One region of the Bacillus sp. 3255 genome, then DNA from elsewhere that is predicted to be linked to it. Evidence: riboswitches for the same ligand, from Rfam matches in the RefSeq annotation. Region 1 holds a riboswitch; the other holds the start of a gene.
The links. A riboswitch is a leader RNA that binds a small molecule or an ion and turns the genes downstream of it on or off. The one in region 1 is predicted to bind thiamine pyrophosphate.

Region 1 (3,413 bases):
AAATCCGAATTTCAAATCATGCGGGCTGTGCGTACCCGAGGTCGGAATGGTCATCTCGTAGCTTAGCATGTCTTCGCTATGGTCCCGGCCGTAGTCTTTATCCGTTGTGACTTGGATAGGCGCATTATAGTTCAGCTTCTCGACACTGTATTTGCTGGAGGAGTATTGAATCAATGAGGTCCCAAACGAACAAATGGACAGGATGAGAAGCGTGTGAGAGAGAATCAGCCAGGTTTTAAGCTTTTTCTGCAGCGTTTGCTTTTCCGCTTTCTTCAGCTTGCTTGTGTTGGCTTTGCGCGTCTTAGCGGCAAATACGTAGCCGATAACGGCCAAGATGAAAAGGGCCAGCCCGATGTAGAGCAAGATGGCTATAACGCCGGACCCGTCCTGCAGCGTGGAGTGTTCCATAATAAGATGAGCTCCTTTATGAGTAATCTATTAGACACTACATATTGTAGTTTTAAAATGAACCATAAGTCAAATGCAATATAGGGAATATACAATTTGGCATTAGGCAAAAGAGGATTACGTCGGTATATGTTGAATGATGTAATAAAATGTCTAATTTTGTTTGCGACGAGGGGGAAATGCGTTTGTCGGATCATCTTTTGGAACTACATAGAAGAAACGGGCTGATGGTGAAGCTGCTCTGGGCATGCTTGGCGCTTGGCATGGGAGCGTCTTATCGATTGGCGGACGTGGTGCTGACGTTATTGGCATTCGGAGCGCCTATTGCGCTCGTGTGCACCATTATAATCTGGAGGAAAATCTGGATTTCTTACACGAAATACATCATTGCGATAGGCCTTAATGTGATCTCTTATTTCTTTATGGCTCATAGTACGTCGCTGTCCGGCATGCTGATTCTGTACTTAAGTTTGGCCTTGGTATCCTTGTATATGGATTTCCGTCCACTGCTGCTTACCGGTGTGATCGGGCTAGTGAACATGAACCATTTCTGCAGCACCTTGTCAGGACCTATGGACTATATTTCAATCAATGCTTTCTATGTGCTGACGATTATCGCGCTGATCGGTCAAGGGCAGATCGGCATGCGGATGCTGGCCAGTGTGGCTCGGAGTGCGAAGGAATCCGAAGCCTCTCGCTTGAAGACGGAACAGATGCTGGCAGGGGTGCGGACAACGACAGATGTGCTTGGGTCCTCCAGCACAACTTTGCATGAGAATGCTTCCGTTACCGGCCGCATTACAGAGGAAGTTGTTGCAGCTTTCCAGGAAATTTCGATTGGCATCGAGTCCCAAGCTTCCTCCATTACCGATATTACTTCGGCGATTCAAGAGGTGAACGAGACGGTCGAGCTGACCTCGTCCGCATCGGATACGATGAGCGGCCGGTCCCGGGATACGGCGAACATGACGAACGAAGGCAAGAACCAGATGGGGGACTTGTCGCACAAAATCAAGGACATCACGGAAATCGTCACGGAAACGTCGAGCATTATGAATGAAGTTAACGATGAAAATGTGAAAATCGGCCATATCGTCACCACGATCGCCGACATTGCCAATCAGACGAACCTGCTGTCGCTTAACGCTTCTATTGAAGCCGCGCGCGCCGGCGAACACGGCAAAGGTTTCGCGGTCGTCGCCGGTGAAATTCGCAAGCTTGCGCAGAACGCGCATGTAGCGTCCGCCGATATCTCCGAAATTCTCGGCTCGATTCAGCAGAAGGTGGAGACAGCCGTTGCAAAGGTTGCAGCGGGTAAAACAGCGGTAGAGTCCGGCAAGAAATCAGCGGACAGCGTGGACCTGCTGTTCGAAACCATCAACACGAACACAGCAGAAGTGATGGAGCAAGCGGAGAATTTGCAGCGCATGAATCAGCAGCTTCAGCGCTCCTCGCAGAAGGTTGCGGAGGAAATGACGTCCGTTGCAGCAATTACCGAGCAGTCTGCCGCATCGGTGCAGCAAGTGCTGGCAAGCGCGGAAGTGCAGCAGAAGCGAGTGGAGGATATTGTCGACAGCATCCGGCAGCTGAACGGTTTGGCGCAGGATTTGCAGCACCTGATCGAGAAATAAAATTCGCGAAACCCATTGCCAAATACCGGAGAATGGGCTACAGTTAAGCCAAATGAATAGCAACACGGGTGCTTGATGAAGTCAGGCTGAGATAGCGGCCTTATGCCGCTGACCGTTTAATCTGATCTGGATAATGCCAGCGTAGAGAATTCGAGTGCCTTCGTCTGCACTAATTTTATGCCTGCCGCATTCCGGCGGGCTTTTTTGCGTGTTCGCCTATCTCATTTTACATATTCGATACAAGAGAAGGAGTTGGAAAGCAGATGGCAGCAGGGGTTAAAGGATTGAAATTGACGGATATTCTGGTCACCATCGTGATCGCGGCGGTATTTGGGGTGATTTACCGGATTTGGGGACCGATGTACGATTTGATGAAGCCAATCGGTTTGCATGCGGAGCAGCTCAGCTATGGCATGTGGTTTATGGCAGGGACGTTCGCCTTCCTCATTATCCGCAAGCCGGGGGTCGCTTTGCTGGCGGAAGTTGCGGCAGCGACGATTGAGGCGTTGCTCGGCGGGTCTTGGGGCGTATCGACATTGGTGTATGGGATTCTTCAAGGACTCGGCGCGGAGCTGATTTTTGCACTTTTCCTCTATCGCAAGGTCAACGTCGGCGTGACGGTCCTGGCGGCCTTCGCTTCCGCGGCGCTGTCGCTGCTCGTCGATCAGTACTACGGCTATATCGATCAGTTGACGTTCTGGAACTACTGCTTATTTATCGGACTGCGCCTGGCCGGATCGGCGATTATCGCGGGTGTGTTCGCTTATTATTTGGCAGGAGCGCTCGCGCGTACCGGTGTGCTTAGTCTGGTCCGTCCCGTTTCGAAGAAAGATTACGACGCATTGGGGTAATGGGCATGAGCGGAAAATTCGGCGTTACGAACCTGAAGTTGAAATATCCCGGAGAGGAGGTCCCCCTGTTGTTTCAGGGGGTTTCCTTGTCGGTGAGACCGGGAGAGAAGGTGCTGCTGCTCGGTCCGAGCGGCTGCGGCAAATCTACGCTGCTCCAGGTACTGAGCGGGATCGTCCCCGACATTATCGAACTCCCGCTCAAGGCGGATCATGTTGCGGTGCCCAGCCGGTGGGGCTATGTGTTTCAAGACCCGGATGCTCAGTTCTGCATGCCTTATGTCGATGAAGAGATTGCGTTCGTACTGGAAAATATGCAGGTGCCGAGAGAGGAAATGCCGGCGCAAATCGAACACTATTTGCAGCTGGTAGGATTGCGGCTGGAGGATTCGCATACCTTGATCAGCCAGCTATCCCAAGGGATGAAGCAGCGGCTCGCCATTGCCAGCGTGCTGGCGTTGGAGCCGGAGGTGCTGTTCCTCGATGAACCAACCGCCTTGTTGGATGAAGAGGGCACGCAGCTGGT
Region 2 (3,413 bases), on a different contig from region 1:
GTTGACCGTTAATGTGCAGTTTCAAGGCTTTGCAGCTCCTTTCCTTGTAATCGGCCGCCGGCCCGCTCCGGGCTGAACGCCTTCAGATCCGCCTGTAAGGCTGCATCCTCTGCGTTAGCCTCGGTCCCAACCGCAGCATCCGCTTCGCCGCTCATCAGCTGCGCCATCGCTTGCCCGGTAGCCGGGCTGAGCAAAATACCGTTGCGGTAATGGCCGCAACCCGCATACAGCCCTTCGTACTGCGGCACTCGGCCGATGTACGGCAGTCCGTCGGGGGTCTGGGGCCGCAGACCGGACCAAGCCGTCTCCCACTCCGCAGCGGAGATCGCCGGCATCAGCCCCCGGGCTCGCTCCATGAGATCGGCGAGCCCGGCCAGCGACACCTTGCGGTCGTAGCTGTTCGGCACCACGGTCGCGCCGACCAGCAAGCGCCCTCCGGCTTTGGGCACGATATAACAGCCCGTCGTGAACAGGGTCTTGTGCAGTTCCCGCTTCCCGGCCAGCACCGAGAAGCATTCCCCTTTCACGGGATATACCGGCAGATCGACCCCGATGCCAGCAAGCAGGTGACCGCTCCATGTTCCTGCTGCCACGACGACTTGCTCACTGTGCAGCGGGCCCTCGCTTGTCATAACCCCGACGACACGCCCCCGCTCCGTCAGCAGCCCTTGCACTTGGGCGAACTCCCGCAGCTTCGCCCCGAGTGCCCGCGCTGCCTGCGCGAACGCCGCCGCCAGCTTCGGCGCCTCCACCTGCCCGTCATCCGGCAGGTACAGGGCTCCGCGCGTCGATCTGCTCAGCGCGGGTTCGAGCTCTGCGGCTGCCGCTGCGCTCAGCCACTCCGCTCTTTGGCCTGCTGCGCGCTGAAGCTTCGCTCTGGCGCGCAGCTCCTCTTCCTGAACGTCGCTGAGCGCAACGTTCAGCAGTCCTTCGCGGACGAGGCCGATGTCGATGTCCGTGAGGCTTCTCAGTTCCTCGCTCAGCTGCGGGAACATCGCCCTGCTCAAGCGGGCCAGTCTGAAAAGAGGGCCCGTATCCTCCATCTCGGACTGCGCGCCGAGCATGCCGGCTGCGGCGGCCGAAGCCTCCGTCCCGAGCCTGCCCCGTTCCAGCAGCGTGACGGACCGGCCGCGCTTCGCCAAATAATAGGCGATGGAAGCGCCGATAACACCGCCGCCGACAATAATGACGCTACTTGTATGCTGCATTCAGCTCACCTCTATTTTCATCACGTTGCAATTCATGTTGGTACGCATTTACTGCAGCTACGGGATCCGCCGCCTCCCAAATGCCGCTCATCACCGCAATACCGGAGGCTCCGGCATCCAACACCTCCCGTGTACGCTCAGGCGTGATGCCGCCGATTGCGATAACGGGAATCGTCACTTGAGCGGCAAGCTCACGCAGCTGTTCAAGCCCTCTAGGCGGCAGGCCCGGCTTCGAATTCGTCGCATACATATGGCCGAAGAGCACGTAATCCGCACCTTCGCGCTCCCGTTTAACCGCTTCCTCTGCGCTATGGACGGATATGCCGGCTCGCTTCCAACAGCCGCCGCAGCTTTCGCGAATCGCCGGGAACGGCGGCGAGCTCTCCGGCATATGCAGCGCGCCGAGACCGGCAGCCGCCGCCATCCAAGGAAACCCGTTAACGCATAACCGCTGCGCTGGCACCCCTTGGTCCAGCAAGTACTGTAGACCAATGAAAATTTCATCCATGGGCTTCTTTTTTTCTCGAATATGGATAGCCGTGACATACGGATGAATCTTAGTGGCAATTGCCGCCAGCTCGCTCCATGCCAGCCTGTCGTTGGAGATGACGTGCAATTCGTGCCCGGACATGGTGAAATCCGCCTCCTTGCCATGTAATTTTTCATGCAGCCGCATCCCTCATGGGCGTACAAGACGCAAAAAAACCACTTTTCCAAAGAAAAGTGGTTGCAGGTAGCCGCATAAATCACATGCACAGATGTGGCGTCAAAGTCCGGTTTCCACTTTCCTCCGCTGGTATGACCCAGTTCAGGTTCAAAGGGTTCAGATTGCTCTGTCTCAGCCTTACGGCGCCCCTAGGGATACATTGGTATTCAGTTGTCATTTATCATAACACGGTATCCAGCGCTTGGAAATAAAAAAATTTCCACCGCATTTATCCTAGTCACTCCTGCAAATTGCTTTTATAATGGGGAGAATGCTTAACTCGGACTTCTATCATGTGTTACTTCAGGAAGGATGTTCACCCAGATGCTGCCACAATTGAATCGGAAATTAGAAAAAATCATGCCCCTCATCACGCCAATCAGCGTTCTTATCGGTGTCCTGTTGGGCAGTCATTTGTCGGGATTCACTTACTTATCCCCTTGGCTCTTCGCCTTCATGACATTCTCGGGCAGCATTAGCTCCAGCTTCCGGGAATTCGTTAAGGTGGTCACACAGCCCCTCCCGTTGATCTTTACACTAATTGTTCTGCATGTGGGGATGCCGTTGATCGCACTAGGCCTTGGCCATGCCGTGTACAGTAACGAACCGCTGACCATTACGGGACTCATCCTTGCCGCAGCTATTCCGACCGGGATCACGAGCTTCGTGTGGGTAGCTATCTATCGCGGTAATATTGTGCTCACCTTATCCATCATTCTTGTGGATACTGTTCTATCGCCTTTTGTCGTCCCTTACACCTTATCCGCGCTCGTCGGCACCAAAGTGCAGATGGATTCTCTCGCTATGATGAAAGGGCTGTTCTTCATGATCGTCGTCCCCTCCTTGCTGGGCATGCTGTTGAATCAATGGACGCAAGGCGGCATTAAGGAGAAGTGGAGCGGCCGTCTAGGTCCGTTCTCCAAAATATGCATGGGCATCGTCGTCGCCATCAACAGCTCGGTCATTGCGCCTTATCTGCGCGATTTGAACGCCGGGTTGCTCGGGCTGGCCGCTTTTGTGCTTGCGTTGGCTTCCCTCGGGTACATGCTGGGATGGTTGGTCGCGAAGCTGATGAGATGGGACCGGGACGTAGTCGTGGCGCTTACATTTAACAGCGGTATGCGCAACATTAGTGCCGGCGCCGTGCTTGCCGTGGCTTATTTCCCGCCGCCGGTAGCGATTCCCGTCGTCCTCGGGATGCTGTTCCAGCAATCGCTGGCCTCGCTCTTCGGCTATTTGCTGAACCGCAGATATGCCTTGAAACGCGATATGCCTGAGCTAACGATGAACGGTATTAAACAAGTTTAATTTTAGGAGCTGCCGATTCCAGACCTGCATGACTCCAGCCGCCCACTGGGCGAATTGGAGATTCTCCAGCTACGCTACACTCGATTGGGTCGTAGGTGACCATAAGGCGATCATTCATAAGGCCCCGCTATGGTAACCATAAGGCAGCCATAACTGGATTTCCTCCAGCTATTTCCACATCTAATTGGCTC

Region 2: it holds a riboswitch for thiamine pyrophosphate, as region 1 does, so the genes downstream of both, J2X61_RS27360 (thiamine phosphate synthase) here and J2X61_RS23115 (ECF transporter S component) in region 1, are expected to answer to the same signal.

The regions. Positions count from the first base shown of each region.
Region 1 covers NZ_JAVDUS010000016.1:107,033-110,445, reverse strand. The annotation lists gene J2X61_RS23125 (DUF3105 domain-containing protein) at 1-408, opposite strand, end outside; gene J2X61_RS23120 (methyl-accepting chemotaxis protein) at 558-2,039, shown strand; TPP riboswitch at 2,094-2,204, shown strand; gene J2X61_RS23115 (ECF transporter S component) at 2,303-2,890, shown strand; gene J2X61_RS23110 (ABC transporter ATP-binding protein) at 2,896-3,413, shown strand, end outside.
Region 2 covers NZ_JAVDUS010000020.1:178,889-182,301, forward strand. The annotation lists gene thiS (sulfur carrier protein ThiS) at 1-25, opposite strand, end outside; gene thiO (glycine oxidase ThiO) at 9-1,208, opposite strand; gene J2X61_RS27360 (thiamine phosphate synthase) at 1,192-1,839, opposite strand; TPP riboswitch at 1,977-2,075, opposite strand; gene J2X61_RS27365 (bile acid:sodium symporter family protein) at 2,239-3,222, shown strand.